One region of the Lactobacillus sp. UMNPBX19 genome, then DNA from elsewhere that is predicted to be linked to it. Evidence: predicted binding sites of a transcription regulator. Region 1 holds the regulator's gene; each other region holds the start of a gene.

Region 1 (4,202 bases):
GTTTCAATACCAAGTGACAATGGGGTAACATCAAGTAAAACAATGTCCTTAACATCACCTGAGATAACACCACCTTGAATTGCTGCACCTAAAGCAACAGCTTCATCAGGGTTAATTGAGTGGTCAGGTTCTTTTCCAGCCCAATCCTTAACAGCCTTTTGAACTGCAGGAATACGAGTTGAACCACCATTTAAAATAACTTTATCAATATCATTTACAGTCAAACCTGCATCACTTAAAGCATTATCAAATGCTACCTTAGTCTTTTGAACTAAATCATCAGTTAATTCATCAAACTTAGCACGAGTTAAATCAGCTTCAAGGTGAAGTGGACCAGCTTCTCCAGCAGAAATAAATGGAAGTGAAATATGAGTTGAGGAAACACCAGATAAGTCTTTCTTAGCCTTTTCTGCAGCATCCTTTAAACGTTGTAATGCCATCTTATCGTTAGATAAGTCAACACCATTTTCTTCCTTAAAGTTTTGGATTAACCAATCCATAATTCTTTGGTCAAAGTCGTCACCACCAAGGTGAGTATCACCATTAGTTGACAATACTTGGAAGACTCCATCACCTAATTGCAAGATAGAAACATCGAAAGTACCACCACCAAGGTCGTATACTAATACTTTTTCATCATTTTCATCTTTATCAAGACCATATGCTAAAGCTGAAGCAGTTGGTTCATTGATAATTCTTTGAACATTTAAGCCAGCAATTTTACCAGCATCTTTAGTAGCTTGACGTTGTGCGTCATTGAAATAAGCAGGAACAGTAATAACCGCGTCAGTTACCTTTTCACCCAAATAATCTTCAGAGAACTTCTTAATGTATTGCAAAATGAAAGCTGAAATTTCTTGTGGAGTGTATTCCTTATCGCCAACTTTAACTTTGTAGCCTTCTTCACCCATATGACTCTTGATTGAAACAATAGTGTTAGGGTTAGTGATTGCTTGACGCTTAGCTACTTCTCCAACTTGAATTTCACCATTTTTAAAAGCAACTACAGAAGGAGTTGTACGGTTACCTTCTGGGTTAGTAATAATTTTAGGTTCTTTACCTTCAAGTACGGCAACAGCAGAGTTAGTCGTACCTAAGTCAATACCAATAACTTTTGACATATATGGAACTTCCTTTCTTATTGAGCCACTACAACCATTGCTGGTCTTAATGTTCTATCTTTATATTGATATCCTTTTTGTAAAACTTTAACTACGCGATCTTTTTGTTCATCATTTTCTGCTGCTACAGTTTGAACAGCTTGATGAAGAGAAGGATCAAAAGTTTCGCCCTCGGCTTTAATTTCAGTAATTCCTTGATCTTTCATTGATTTAACTAATGAATCAAGAGTCATCTGCACGCCCTTTTGGAGTTGCTTAGCAGCTTCATCATCGGCTTTAACAGCTAATGCTCGCTCCAAGTTATCCATTGCTGGCAAAACTTCTTTAGCTAAGCTTTGAGACTCATATTTTATTAACTGAGCACGTTCTTTTGCATAGCGTGCTTGCATATTTTGAATCTCAGCTTCACTACGTAAGTATTTATCTTCAAGATCCTTATTTTTAGCAGTTAATTCAGCAATTTCTTTTTCATAATTCTCTACTGGATTTTCCTTAACTTCCTCTTTCGGAGCTGCTTTTGGATCTTTTTTTGGTGCCTTATCTGGGGTCACCTCGTCCTTTAAATCTTTTTCATGCGGAAACTCTTCTTTACTCACAGCTAACCTCCTTACTTAAATCTACCATAATAATCTAACAATTTCTTTGCTAGTTCATTCCTAAAATACTCGAGTAATCCGATCATCTGCGAGTATGGCATGTTTGTTGGCCCTAGTAGTGCAATTGTTCCTTTACCATATTTACCAACACTATATTGTGCAGTTAACAAACTATAATTTTCAAGTAAATCAGATGGTAATTCTGAACCTAATTTAACCTGAACTTTAGAACTAGAATCATTTTTCAGTTCATCTTCAGGATTAAAACCAATTAAACTTGAAAGTGCATCATTTTGATCAATTAACTTATAAAGTGATTTTATCTTGGTTAAATCATCATTTTCATAATTACTCAAAAGATTAATTTGACCATCAACATACATTTGCTCACTAGCCGCATCTTTAATGACATCTTGTAAGAGATCTAATATTTCCGGTGCAGATCCTCGAGCAATAAGATGATCAGCAATTCGCTTGAGTAATACTTCATTAATTGAACTAAGTGATTTTCCAACTAATTGATCATTAATCAATCGAACAGCTTTTTCAATTTCTTCCCCGTTAGTGTGGTGAGGCAAAGTATAAATTTGATTCTTTACATTACCATCATCAGTTACTAAAATGGCCATTACTTGATGACTAGATAGAGGAACAATTCTAAAACCTGTAACTTTTACAGAATGGGTTTCAGGTCCTGCTGCAAAAGCTGTATAGTTAGTCAAATCAGATAAAATCTTTGCAGCTTCCTGCACAATTTCATTAACTTGTTGAAAGGGTTGGTCTAACTGGTAAACAATTCGATTATAGACAGATGCTGGTATTTTTACTGGATTAATTAAATGATCCAAGTAGTATCGATAGCCAGCAGTAGAAGGAATTCGTCCACTTGAAGAGTGTGTCTTTTCAAGTAGCCCTTTCTCTTCCAAAACCGCCATTTCATTTCGAACCGTTGCACTTGAGACCTTGACAGGCAGTTGATTCATCACGGTCTTGGAACCTACTGGCTCATGTGTCTGAGTAAAGTCCATAATAATAGTCTTTAAAATAAGTTCTTGCCGTTCAGTCAACATTTTCTCGCCCCCATCATTAGCACTCTTCTTTCTTCTGTGCTAACAATTTATATAATACCATATACTAGCAATTGTGCAAGTAGAGTGCTAAAACAATTTGATTTTTAACAAAAAAAGCAAGTACTAAGTACTTGCTCAAATTTATTTAATCGGTAGTCTGATTACAGTTTTTACACGATCTACTCTAGTTCTTCGCGGATCACTTAAATATATTTCATGATGATAGCGTGGATTTTTTATATCAATTTGATAATTTTCTGACTTAACAAATTTATGCATATTTTCAATTGTCATCGGTTCATCATCATAACTACCAATATGCATTTGCTGGACACATAGTCCTTCGTTATATTTGAAAAATTTTACTTTCGAGAAATCTTTTTTATTCTTTTCACTAGCGATTTTAACTGCCCAATCCAACTCTTTAGGAGTAACAAAGTCGGGTAAATGAATCATTGAAATCCAAGAAAAGTTTTCTTTATGAGAGTAGTCGATTTTGGAATCACCTTTCATCCACCAGAGACCTTCAAGAGGTGGAACAACAAAATCAAAATAACCTGGGATTTTGTGTTCTCCCTTTTTATTCATTTTAATTGTATAAGCGACACTATACAGCATTTCTAGAGCATTTTTATATGTTCCATCTTCTTTATTTGGATCCCCACTTCCTGAAACTGCTAGATAATTCATTTCAGGAACAGTTATTAATTCAGGTTTCTTTTTTGGGAAATATAAATCTTTATATTCTTTTTTATAATAAAATACCAGTTTTTTCCTTTAATTATTTTGCTTTTACATCTCCTAATTTTATTCGTTTATCTGCAACCTGACTAATAAAATACTTATCATGTTCAATTAAGAGCATGGCTGGTTGTTCTTTTCTTAACATGCTAATTAACTGATCCTGGTTAAACACGTCTAAATAATTAGCTGGCTCATCCCATAAATATATATCTGCTTCTTCCACCAATGATTTGGCAATCGCCACTCTTTTTTGCTGTCCCATACTCATTTCTTCAATTTTTGTGGCAAAGCTTTCTCTCGGAAAACCCATTTTTCTAAGAATATTTAATAGATTTTCATAAGATATTTTTTCTTTTTCTGCAAACTGAGATAAAGTACCAGAATATTCAATAAAATTTTGTGATAAATATGATATCTTTAAGCCTTTAACAATATCAAGTTTTCCTTGAGAAATCACATTTTTATCTGGTTTTAAAATATTTTTCAAAAATGTAGACTTTCCAGATCCATTTTTTCCTTCTAGCGCTACAATCCCATGATTTTTAATAGTTAAATTTAAATCTTCAAACAATTTCTTATTTTGAACTGTAAGATCTAAATGCTGCGCTTCTAATAGAGTTCCATGATAGTTGGGATGAAAGTTCATTTCTAATTCAGGAATAGACTCAATA
Region 2 (4,202 bases), on a different contig from region 1:
CTGGTGCAATTAGAGATTATATTAATGTGGTGCCACCAGGGGATATAAGAAATGTATTGGTTTCTTTATCTGATTTACCACAAGAAGAAAAAGATATTTTTCAATATCGATTTAATTCATCTGACTCATTTTTTGCAGGTCATGCAATTGGAAATCTAATTATTGCTGCCTTAGATGAAATGCAGGGAAATATTTTTGACGCTGTTCAATCCCTATCTAGAATGATGCGAATTGATGGAAGAATCTTTCCTGCTTCGAATGAGCCTTTGACTTTAAATGCGGAATTTGTCGATGGAACAACTGAATCAGGAGAAACAGAAATCACATCAAAAGACAAGAGGATTAAACGTGTCTGGGTTACCGATACTGACTCAGATGAAGAACCTAAAGCTGTGTTGCCAGTTTTAGCAGCTATTATGCAAGCAGACGCAGTAGTTTTAGGACCGGGTAGTTTATTTACATCGATTTTACCTAATTTGATGATTTCTAATTTAGGGGATGCTGTAAGACAAACTAAAGCTGAGGTAATTTATATTTGTAATATTATGACCCAGCAAGGTGAAACAGATCATTTTACAGCAGCTGAGCATGTGCAAGTTATTAATGACCACTTAGGAGGCCATTATATTAATACAGCTTTGGTTAACGGCGCTAAGATTGATATGACTAAATTTAACCCAGCCGATTACGATGCTTATCTTGAACCAGTAAGGAATGATTTTGCCGGATTGAGGGCTCAAGATTGTCGAGTAATTACAGCTGACTTTATCGATCAACATAGTGGATTGGTTTTTCATGATGGAAAAAAAGTGGCTGATGAAATTTTGAATTTAGCTTTTGAAGCATATTGTCGAAGACAGAAGGAACAGGGCTAGTTAATGGTTTCATACGCAAGCGATGTAAAAAAAGAACTTACAAGTCTGCCAGTTCATCCCGAACACGCTAAGGCAGAATTAGCAGCTTTTTTGCGAATGAACGGAGTACTTAGCCTGCACGATCATCAATTTAGTTTGGATATTACAACTGAAAATCCAGCGATTGCAAGGAGAATATTTTCTCTTATTAAGACTGCTTATGGAATTGAACCTCTATTAATTGTTTCTAAGAAGATGAAATTAAAGAAAAATTATCAGTATTTAGTTAGACTTCAAAAACAAGTTCATGAAATTCTAACTGACTTAGAAATTTTTGATAATAATAATGGTCTTATTACAGGAATTCCTGAAAAGATTATGTCTTCGGAACAAAGAGCAATGTCCTATTTAAGAGGAGCTTTTTTAGCATCTGGAAGTGTAAATAATCCAGAAACTAGTCGCTATCATTTAGAGATTTATTCTCTTTATGAAGATCATAATCAAGATCTGTTAAAGTTAATGAACAATTTCTTTTATTTAAATGCAAAAGAAACTAGGAGACGAAGTGGCTATATCGTCTATTTAAAAGAAGCAGAAAAAATTGGTGATTTTCTCCATATAGTTGGTGCAGTGAACGCGATGCTAGCTTTTGAAGATTTAAGAATTATGCGTGATATGCGTAATTCGGTGAATCGTTTAGTGAATTGCGATACAGCGAATCTAAAAAAGACTGCAAATGCAGCAGCTAAGCAAGTTGAAGATATTCAATTAATTGAAGAAAAATTTGGTTTAGAAAACTTACCTGAAAAATTGACTGTGCTAGCTCGTTTTAGGTTAACGCATCCAGAGCTTTCTCTTAAGGAAGTTGCAGCACAAGTACCAGATGGTCCAATCTCAAAGTCAGGGGTTAACCATCGTTTTCAAAAAATTCGTGAAATAGCGAAGCAATTAAAAGAAGAAAATTAGATAAAAAAATAGAGCTCACATCGTGAGCTCTATTTTTGTCTAAATAAATTAGTCTTTCTTTTGGTTTACCAAAATTTCATCGATTAAACCATAGTCTTTAGCTTCTTCAGCAGACAAGTAATTGTCGCGTTCAGTATCCTTGAGAATCTTATCAAGAGGTTGACCAGTGGTTTCATGTAAAATTTGGTTAAGTTTTTTACGACTCTTTAAAATTTCATTAGCTGCAATTTGAATGTCAGTTTGTTGACCTTGTGCACCACCTAATGGTTGGTGGATAAGAACTGTTGAGTTTGGTAATGCAAAACGTTTACCCTTAGTTCCACTAGTTAAAAGAATGGAAGCCATAGAAGCAGCCATACCAATGGCAATTGTAGATACGTCTGATTTGATAAAGTTCATTGTATCCATAATTGCTAATCCAGAGGTAATAACACCACCTGGTGAATTAATGTAAAGAGAAATGTCTTTAGTGTTATCTTGTGCATCTAAGAATAAAAGTTGAGCAATGATGGAATTAGCCATTTGGTCATTAATTTCACCACTAAGCATAATGATTCTATCTTTTAATAATCTTGAATAAATGTCGTAAGCACGTTCACCACGTGCAGTTTGTTCAATAACTGTAGGTACGAGCATTAATTTTACCTCCTAAACAAAATTAGCACTCTAATAAGTACAGTGCTAATTAAATCACTTACTTTTAATCATGTCAACTGATCAAGCTTAATTTTATGTAGAAAAAAGTGTAACGGACAAAACCACTCAAAATAAAAAAGATACAAGAGAGGTCTCTCGTATCTTTTATTCAGCAATCGCGCCCTTTAATGGAACAAAAAGATTTGAATTCCTGTTATAAAAAAAGGATCAATTTTGAACTCTCTCCCAAAGTTGATCCCTTAACGATTTAGAAATCCCTTTGAGAATGTTTATATACATTCAAGGTAACCAGCCAACTAATGACAATGATTCCTGAAAAAAGTAATAACAAATTACTATACAGATAAGTTGACTGATCAACTTCCATAGGTAACAACCTTTGATCAAGTAAGGGTATGGATAATAAACCACCTACAATTGCAATACCTGTTCCCTCTGATAAAAAGCTGGTAAAGTTAAGCAAACTCATTCCAGCACCAGCTTCCTGCTGTTTCAAGCTACTTGAAACAATTGTTGATATAACTGTTTTGGTGAACGAAAGCCCACCTAAAACAAATACCATTATAATTGTCATGAACCATGATGTTGTTTCTAAAAGAAAGGAAGCAGTTAAAAAGCTAACAGAAAGAAATGTAACTCCGATGTTTAACACGTATAAAGGACCTCTTCTATCAACAAGTATCCCACCAATGTAGCCGAAAATAATGACACTCATTGTTCCAGGGAAAATAATTACACTTCCGATTTCGGCAGTACTTAGCTGGTAAACATCTTTCATCATATAAGGAACCATAGAGACAAACCCTGCTACTGTTCCAAATATAATTCCCCCACAAAGAACTCCAATCATAAAAGGTATATTTTTCCCTAATCCGGGATCAACAAAAGGATCTGTTACTTTCCTGATATGTTTTACAAATATCAGGAATGACAGCACGCTAACGATAAGAAAAGAAATGCTATATGATGTTGTAAACAACATAAAAAATACAATGCCTACAGACATTAGTATAATTCCTTTGATATCAAAATGACCTTTTATCCTTACTTCTTTCTTTAATAATTTCATAAGAAACGGAACAGTGATAATTGTTATCGTAGGAATGAGTAGAAGATAGGACCAATGAATATAATGGGCTATCATTCCACCAATCGCTGGACCGACTCCTTCTCCCATGGCTACTATCGATCCAATAAGACCAAATGCTTTACCCCTATTTTCCTTTGGAATATAGCGCGCAACTACAACCATTACGAGTGCTGGAAATGCAGCTGCACCAGCCCCTTGAATAAAACGAGCCATAATAAGTAAGGAAAAGAAAGAATGGCCAACAAACCCAATTAACGCCCCGAAACAATTTATTATAATTCCAAATAGGAGTAACCTTTTGATGCCTAATTGATCAGATAGCTTTCCATATACAGCTGTTCCAATGGAAAAGGTTAACATAAAGGCTGTGTTCACCCAGTTTGTACTCGCAGGTGGTTTATTAAAATCATTTGCAATATCAGGTAATGAGACGTTCAAAACCATTTCATTTAATACGCTAAAAAAAGATAAAATGCAAAGCCAAATTAAAATTTGGTTGTGTCGTAAATTCGATTGTGAATAGGATGTATTCACATTTCACCCTCCAATAATGAGGGCAGACGTAGTTTATAGGGTTAATGATACGCTTCCCTCTTTTAATTGAACCCTGTTACATTAATTACACTTCATAATTA
Region 3 (4,202 bases), on a different contig from region 1:
ATAGTTACATGCGTTTTGTTCACCGTACTCAAATTATTCAAGCTATTCGTGATTATTTAAATAATAGAGATTTCTTAGAAGTTGAAACTCCAGTTCTCCACAATATTCCTGGTGGTGCTGAAGCCCGTCCATTTATTACTCACCACAATGCGTTGGATATTGATCTTTACATGAGAATTGCTTTGGAACTTCCATTGAAGCGTTTAATTGTTGGTGGTATGGAACGTGTTTATGAAATCGGCCGTGTATTTAGAAATGAAGGTCTTGATACTAAGCACAACCCAGAATTTACTGAACTTGAAACTTATGCAGCTTACTGGGACTTCCATGATGTAATGGATGAGGCAGAAGGAATTATTAGAGCAGCTGCTAAAGTTGTTTCACCAGATGGTAAGATTACTTACCAAGGAACTGATATTGACTTAGGTAAGCCATTCCGCCGTGTTCACATGGTTGATTTGATCAAGGAAAAGACTGGTGTTGACTTCTGGAAGCCAATGACTATTGAAGAAGCAAGAAAAGTTGCTGATGAACACAACGTTCACTATGAAAGCTACTGGAAGGTTGGTCACATTATTAATGCCTTCTTTGAAGAATTCGGTGAAGGATCAATTGTTCAACCTACTTTTGTTTATGGACACCCAGTAGAAGTATCACCACTTGCTAAGAAGAATGCTGATGATCCAAGATTTACCGATCGTTTTGAAATCTTCATTATGGGTGCTGAATATGGTAATGCATTCTCAGAATTAAATGATCCAGATGATCAACGTCATCGTTTCGAAGACCAAATGGCTGAAAGAGAAGCTGGTAATGATGAAGCTGATATGATTGATGAAGATTACCTTCGTGCTATGGAATTCGGTATGCCTCCTACAGGTGGTTTAGGGATTGGTATTGATCGTTTGGTAATGCTTTTAACTGATGCTCCTGCTATTCGTGATGTCTTACTCTTCCCAACAATGCGCCCTGAAAAGGTGGAAAGTGTTGAAGCTGAAGTTCAAGAAGATTTGAAGAATAAAAAGAATAAATAATTTTTTAAATAGACTGTCGTAGAGGACGGTCTATTTTTTTTATATTTTTTCAAAAAAATGCTTGCAATAAAAAGATGTTTTGCTATACTAATAAATGTACTGCGGAAGTAGTTCAGTGGTAGAACATCACCTTGCCATGGTGGGGGTCGCGGGTTCGAATCCCGTCTTCCGCTCCAGTATAAAAGACTCACCGAAGCGTGAGTCTTTTTTGTTATTCGGGATGTGGCTCAGCTTGGTAGAGCGCTACGTTCGGGACGTAGAAGTCGCAGGTTCAAATCCTGTCATCCCGATTGAATATTATTTTATTAAAAAGTTCGTCTTGGGTTAGAAAGACGAACTTTTTTGTATATAATGTTCATGAAATATCAAAAGGTTTACATTTACTAATTGTAAGTGATAAGATATTTGTCTAAAGATTGTAGTATGATCTTAAAAGAAGTAAGGCGGTGCAAAATGGAAAAATCATATAGTGATAGTGCAAAAAATGTTCTTGAAATTGCTAAAGAGCAAGCACAAAACTTTCACCATCGAATTATTGGAACAGAGCATGTTCTGCTTGCTTTAGTAATTGAAGCTAATGGGGATGCTGGAAAACTTTTGCGTGAAAGAAATGTAACACCAACCTTAGTGCGAGAAGAAATTGAAAGATATACTGGCTATGGTTCAAGTCCAAAGGCCACATATATGGAAATGTCCCCACGCTTAAGTTTAGTTTTGAATTTTGCTAAACAAAAGGCTGACGAATTAGGGACTGCTCAAATTGAGACAAAACATATTTTGCTAGGTTTGTTAGCTAGTGATCAAATTTTAGCAAGTTTAATTTTGAAAAATATTGGTGTAGATCCACGAGATTTAAGTCAGGATGTAAATGATAGTTTCATGGATGGTTCTGGGGAAGAAGATAATGTTCTTGGTATTTCTTCAGCCACTGGCATGAAAAAAGGTAAGTCATTGACTCCAAATTTAGATAAAGTTAGTGTGAATCTAAATAAAAGAGCCCGTGAAGGGGCAATTGACCCGGTAATTGGTAGAGATAAAGAAATAAAAAGAGTAATTCAAATCTTATCTCGAAGAACCAAAAACAATCCCGTTTTGGTAGGAGAACCTGGTGTTGGTAAGACTGCAGTTGCACAAGGAATAGCAGCCGCAATTGTAAATCATGAAGTTCCAGATACTCTAGCTAAAAAACGAGTTATGGCCTTGGACATGGGGAGTTTAATTGCTGGAACTAAATATCGTGGTGAATTTGAAGATAGAATGAAGAAGATTCTAAAAGAAATTCAACAGGATGGTTCAGTTATCTTATTTGTTGATGAAATGCATACTTTGATTGGTGCAGGTGGCGCGGAAGGTGCAATTGATGCTTCAAATATCTTAAAGCCTTCATTAGCACGTGGCGATATTCAAATGATTGGTGCTACGACTTTTGATGAGTACCAAAAATATATTGAAAAAGATCAAGCTTTAGCAAGACGTTTTCAACAAGTAAAAATTGGTGAACCTTCAAAAGAAGAAACTGTGGATATTTTAAAAGGCTTGCGCCCTAAATATGAAAAATTCCACAATGTAAAAATTGAAGATGAGGCAATTAATGATGCAGTTGAATTTTCAACACGTTATATTGCTAACCGATTCTTACCTGATAAAGCAATTGATTTGATTGATGAAGCAAGTGCAGCTGTAAAAATTCAAGCAATCGGTAAAAGTGATCCTCGTCTAACTAAATTGGATACACAAATTAATGATGTTATTCATCAGAAAGAACAAGCTGCAGAAAATCAAAATTTTGTTCAAGCAGCTAAGTTACGGGATGAGGAAAATAAGCTTACACAGGATCGGAATAAATTAATCGAAAAAGTAGAGAATAAAAACTCTAAAAAGTCGATTGTTGATTCTGATAAGATCGCTCAAATTGTATCTGAATGGACTGGTGTGCCCGTTACTAGAATGAAGAAGAGTGAAACTAAACGTTTAGCTCATTTAGAAAGTATTTTGCATGAACGTGTAATTGGACAGGACGAAGCTATCAGTGCCGTAAGTCGAGCAATTAGACGAAGTAGAAGCGGAATTAAGGATGAAAATCGTCCAATCGGTTCGTTCTTATTCTTAGGACCTACTGGTGTTGGTAAGACAGAATTAGCTAAGGCTCTTGCTGCAGCAGTCTTTGGCTCAGAACGGAATATTATTCGTGTAGACATGTCTGAATACATGGATCAGATTGCAACAAGCAAATTAATTGGTTCGGCACCAGGATATGTAGGATATGAAGAGGGTGGTCAGCTCTCAGAACGTGTAAGACGTAATCCATATTCAGTAATTTTATTGGATGAAGTAGAAAAAGCTCATCCGGATGTGTTTAATTTATTGCTTCAAGTTTTGGATGAAGGATTTTTAACTGATTCTAAAGGTAGAAAAGTCGATTTTAGAAATACAATTATTATCATGACTTCTAACCTTGGCTCACGTAGTTTACAAGAAGATAAGACAGTTGGATTTGCAGCTGATAATGCCGATAAAAATAAACTTCAACAAGAAAAAGTTACGGCAGCTGTTAAACAATTCTTCAGACCAGAATTTTTAAATAGAATTGATGAGACCGTGGTCTTTGATAGCTTAACTAAAAAACAATTGCGTGAAATTGTTAGCTTAATGACTGGTCATTTGGTAGATCGCTTAGCTAAAAAAGACGTAACCTTAAAGATTTCACCAGCGGCTTTAGATGTATTAGCTAAAGATGGATTTGATCCAGAGATGGGCGCTCGTCCATTACGTCGTGCAATTCAACATGAACTTGAAGATGTAATTGCTGAAGATTTAATTAGTGAAAAAATTAAGGCTGACCAAATTGTAAAAGTTGGAGCTCATCAAGGTAAATTAAAATTTACAATTCTTGACGAATTAGTAATATAAGTGTAAACTACTAAACGTTTAAAAGGCTGAAATTCAGGATTTCGCTGATCTATTGTCCAGCGAGATGATAAAACAAAAACGACATTTACGTTGTTTTTGTTTTTTTGTACCCAAATTTTGGCTTTTTGCAATTTGTAACACAAATGTAATATTTAGATTCTTATATAAGAAAGGATGTTTTCTTTGTTAGGACACGCTGTGAACTACGGTAGTCACCGGACAAGACGTAGCTTCTCTCGAATTAAAGAAGTATTGAAG
Region 4 (4,202 bases), on a different contig from region 1:
TTGATCTTCTTCATCAAACTTCTGATACGTAAGATTGAAGTTGCACTCATTGAGTATTCATCAAGTCCCATTGACAAAAGGATTGGGAACATAATGTCATCACCTGCAGCTTCACCACACATACCACACCAAATACCATTTTCATGAGCACCATCAATAGTATGCTTAATCAAACGTAAAACAGATGGGTTGTATGGTTGGTAAAGATAAGAAACGTTATCATTACCACGATCAGCAGCCATAGTATATTGGATTAAGTCGTTAGTTCCAATTGAGAAGAAATCAACTTCTTTAGCAAATTGATCAGCTAAGACAGCAGCAGCTGGAACTTCGATCATCATACCAACTTGTAAGTCGTCGCCGATCTTAACGCCTTCTTTAGCGAGTTTATCTTTTTCTTCAGCTAAGATTTGCTTTGCTTCACGTAATTCTGCTAAAGTACCAATCATTGGGAACATAATTCCTAATGGACCATATGCAGATGCACGAAGTAAGGCTCTTAATTGAGTTCTAAAGATATCCTTGTATTGCATTGAAAGACGGATAGCACGAACACCTAAGAATGGGTTCATTTCTTCTGGAAGATCCCAGTAATCTAAGTGCTTGTCTCCACCAATATCACAAGTTCTAATGATAGTTTGCTTACCATCCATGTCTTCGATAACTTTCTTGTAAGCATCAAATTGAGCTTCTTCGGATGGGAAGTCTTTTGAATCCATGTATAAGAATTCAGTTCTGTACAAACCAATTGCTTCAGCACCGTTTTCTTTTACACCCTTCATATCATTAGGAGTACCGATGTTAGCAGCGATAATAAATTTCTTACCATTTGCAGTTACAGATGGTTCATTCTTTAGCTTCTTCCATTCTTCCTTTTGCTTAGCGAAGGCTTCACCCTTCTTAGTGTATTCTTCGATTTGAGCATCAGTTGGATTAATGATAGCATCGCCGTCTAAACCATCAGCAATAAGCATATCGCCATCTTTAACATCTTTAGTAATAGTTTCAGTACCAACAACAGCTGGAATTTCCAATGAACGAGCCATGATTGCTGAGTGAGCAGTTCTACCACCAACATCAGTTACAAATCCCTTAACGTACTTCTTGTTAAGTTGAGCTGTATCACTTGGTGTTAAATCGTAGGCTACTACTACAACTTCATGGTCAATAGCTGCAGGATCTGGCAATTTCTTACCAAGAAGATGTGCCATAAGACGCTTTGAAACATCGCGTACGTCAGCTGCACGTTCTTGCATATATGCATTGTCAGTCATACCTTCAAAAATAGTAATGAATTTTTGAGCAGTTTCATCTAATGCAGCTTCAGCATTAATTTTTTGATCTTTGATTTCTGTTTCAATAGCCCCAGTAAATTCTGGGTCGCTTAAGAATAGAAGGTGAGCATCAAAAACTTGTGCTTCTTCTGGTCCTAAACTTTCCTTAGCTTTATCACGAACTTTTTCAAGTTCTTTAGTTGATTCTTCAACAACTTTTTTAAAGCGAGCTACTTCAGCATCAACATCGCTAACTGAAGTTTTAGAAAACGAAAGGTCAGGTTCTACCAAAAGGTAGGCTGGTGCAACTGCAATACCATCACTGGCTGCAATTCCCTTTAAAGTTTTCGACATTATTCAGCTAAACCTTCCTTTTTCATAGTGTCAGCAATAGCTTCAATTGCTTCTTTAGCATCGTCACCATCAGCAGTAATAGTTACATCTGCACCTTGGCCAACACCTAAAGACATAACACCCATGATTGACTTCAAGTTTACTGATTTACCATTGTATTCCAAGTTAATATCTGAGTTAAACTTAGAAGCAGCTTGTACCAACAAAGTAGCTGGACGAGCATGAATACCAGTTTCAGCAATAATATGAAATTCGCGTTTTTCCATTTTAAATTATCTCCTTTAAAATCAAAAATAATCGGGAGTTTTATACCCACTCGTTTATTAGGTTATCATGTTTTTTAAATGAAAACAACACAAATGTAAATGTTTACATTATAAAGTACTTAATTTTCATTGTCAGATAAGGTATAAATTATATCCCCACCTCTTTGGGCAATCCCAGTTATACTCTGTCTTTTACCATAGCTTCTAAGAGCTAATTGAAATTGAAAAGCATCCTTGGGACTAACTCTATATTCTTTTAATTCACCACTTATAATTTTATCTAATATTTCTTTATAATCCATTTCTTATACTTATCTCCTTGAAGTTTCCACGTCTTTATAAAAAAATTTTGTTCTTTATCCTATTATATCAATTTTCTATAAAAATCTGGGCTTACCACTTGCAATTAGTAAGTATCCGTACTATTATATTAGCAAGTTAGCACTCATATATAAAGAGTGCTAAAATAGGAATATAGCCTGAATATTATAAGAAAGGCGGAAATATTAATGTTATGCGATAACTGTCACGAACGTCCTGCCTCTATTCATCTTTATACAAATGTAAATGGGCAAGATCGTGAAATCTCATTATGTCAACAATGTTATCAAGAATTGAAAAATCAACAAGGACAAAATAATAGTATGAATAATAACAATGCATTTTTTGGCGATTTTGATGATTTATTCAACGCCTTAAATAATAACAACAATGAACAAAATAATCCTCAAGGACGTGACCCACGCATGCAAATGGGTGGTGGCCGCAGAAGTGGAAACAATGGTGGTCAAAAATCTCTACTCGACCAGTATGGTACAGATTTAACCGACTTAGCAAAAAAAGGTAAGATTGATCCAGTTATTGGTCGTGATAAAGAAATTGCTCGCGTTATTGAAATTTTAAACAGACGGACTAAAAATAATCCTGTTCTTATCGGAGAAGCCGGTGTTGGTAAAACTGCTGTTGTTGAAGGCTTAGCACAACAAATTGTCGACGGTTCAGTTCCAGCTAAGCTTCAAGATAAAAGAATCATTTCTTTAAATATGGTATCAATGGTTCAAGGAACTGGAATTCGCGGTCAATTTGAACAAAGAATGCAGCAACTAATCAAAGAATTAGAACAAAATGATAATATCATCCTATTTATTGATGAAATTCATGAATTAGTTGGTGCTGGCAACGCTGAAGGTGGTATGGATGCTGGTAACATTATTAAGCCAGCCTTAGCTCGTGGAGATTTCCAACTAATTGGTGCTACTACTATTAAGGAATATCGAAACATCGAAAAGGATTCTGCCCTTGCTCGTCGATTCCAACCAGTGGAGGTTAAAGAACCTACAACTGAAGAAACAATTAAGATTTTGCAAGGCATCCGTAAGCGTTACGAAGATTACCACCATGTTCACTATACTGACGAATCTATACAAGCTGCAGTAAATCTTTCTTCACGCTACATTCAAGATCGTTTCTTACCTGATAAAGCTATTGATCTTTTAGATGAAGCTGGTTCAAGAATGAATCTCACTATTCCTTATGTTGATAGTGAAAAAATCAAAGAAAGACTAGATGCTGCTGAAAGCTTAAAGCAAGATGCTTTAAAAAATGAGGATTACGAAAAAGCTGCCTACTATCGTGATCAGATTGAAAAGTATGAAAAATTAAAAGATCAAAAAGTAGATCCTGATCAAACACCTAAAATCACTGAAAAGATCATGAATAAGATCGTTGAGGAAAAAACTAATATTCCAGTTGGTGACTTACAAAAACAAGAAGAAACTCAATTAAAGAATTTAGCTACTGACCTTAAAGATAATGTAATTGGTCAAAACAAAGCTGTTGAAACTGTTGCTCGGGCAATAAGACGAAATCGAGTTGGATTTAACAAATCTGGTCGTCCAATCGGCTCATTCTTATTTGTAGGACCTACTGGTGTAGGTAAAACGGAATTAGCTAAACAATTAGCCAAGCAAATCTTTGGTACAGAAGATGCAATGATTCGATTTGATATGAGCGAATATATGGAACAATACTCTGTATCTAAGCTAATCGGATCTGCACCAGGTTATGTAGGTTATGAAGAAGCTGGTCAATTAACAGAAAGGGTACGCCATAATCCATATAGCTTAATTTTATTTGATGAAATTGAAAAAGCTCATCCTGATGTACTCCACCTATTCTTGCAAATTCTCGATGATGGCCGTTTAACTGATTCGCAAGGTCGCACAGTTTCCTTTAAAGATACCATCATCATTATGACTTCTAATGCTGGTCAAGGAATCAAAGAAGCTAGCGTAGGTTTTGCAGCTGA

Evidence for each region. The regulator HrcA, encoded in region 1, represses chaperone genes, less so after heat shock. The targets are predictions, from matches to a motif close to TTAGCACTCNNNNNNNNNGAGTGCTAA.
Region 2: clpP (ATP-dependent Clp endopeptidase proteolytic subunit ClpP) is a predicted target of HrcA. The motif match lies at 2,479-2,505, and genes of this name have one in related genera.
Region 3: CP370_RS01660 (ATP-dependent Clp protease ATP-binding subunit) is a predicted target of HrcA. The motif match lies at 1,408-1,434, and genes of this name have one in related genera.
Region 4: CP370_RS02580 (ATP-dependent Clp protease ATP-binding subunit) is a predicted target of HrcA. The motif match lies at 2,333-2,359, and genes of this name have one in related genera.

The regions. Positions count from the first base shown of each region.
Region 1 is NZ_PCYR01000007.1:8,027-12,228, forward strand. It holds gene dnaK (molecular chaperone DnaK) at 1-1,121, opposite strand, end outside; gene grpE (nucleotide exchange factor GrpE) at 1,139-1,717, opposite strand; gene hrcA (heat-inducible transcriptional repressor HrcA) at 1,729-2,787, opposite strand; gene CP370_RS03255 (GyrI-like domain-containing protein) at 2,929-3,555, opposite strand; gene abc-f (ribosomal protection-like ABC-F family protein) at 3,569-4,202, opposite strand, start outside.
Region 2 is NZ_PCYR01000024.1:18,746-22,947, forward strand. It holds gene yvcK (gluconeogenesis factor YvcK family protein) at 1-875, shown strand, start outside; gene whiA (DNA-binding protein WhiA) at 879-1,820, shown strand; gene clpP (ATP-dependent Clp endopeptidase proteolytic subunit ClpP) at 1,869-2,456, opposite strand; gene tet(L) (tetracycline efflux MFS transporter Tet(L)) at 2,725-4,101, opposite strand; partial or broken gene CP370_RS10300 (tetracycline resistance efflux system leader peptide) at 4,135-4,182, opposite strand.
Region 3 is NZ_PCYR01000003.1:42,960-47,161, forward strand. It holds gene lysS (lysine--tRNA ligase) at 1-1,034, shown strand, start outside; tRNA gene CP370_RS01650 (tRNA-Gly) at 1,136-1,210, shown strand; tRNA gene CP370_RS01655 (tRNA-Pro) at 1,251-1,324, shown strand; gene CP370_RS01660 (ATP-dependent Clp protease ATP-binding subunit) at 1,488-3,944, shown strand; gene CP370_RS01665 (DNA-directed RNA polymerase subunit beta) at 4,119-4,202, shown strand, end outside.
Region 4 is NZ_PCYR01000005.1:40,105-44,306, forward strand. It holds gene ptsP (phosphoenolpyruvate--protein phosphotransferase) at 1-1,628, opposite strand, end outside; gene CP370_RS02570 (phosphocarrier protein HPr) at 1,628-1,894, opposite strand; gene CP370_RS02575 (hypothetical protein) at 2,014-2,196, opposite strand; gene CP370_RS02580 (ATP-dependent Clp protease ATP-binding subunit) at 2,404-4,202, shown strand, end outside.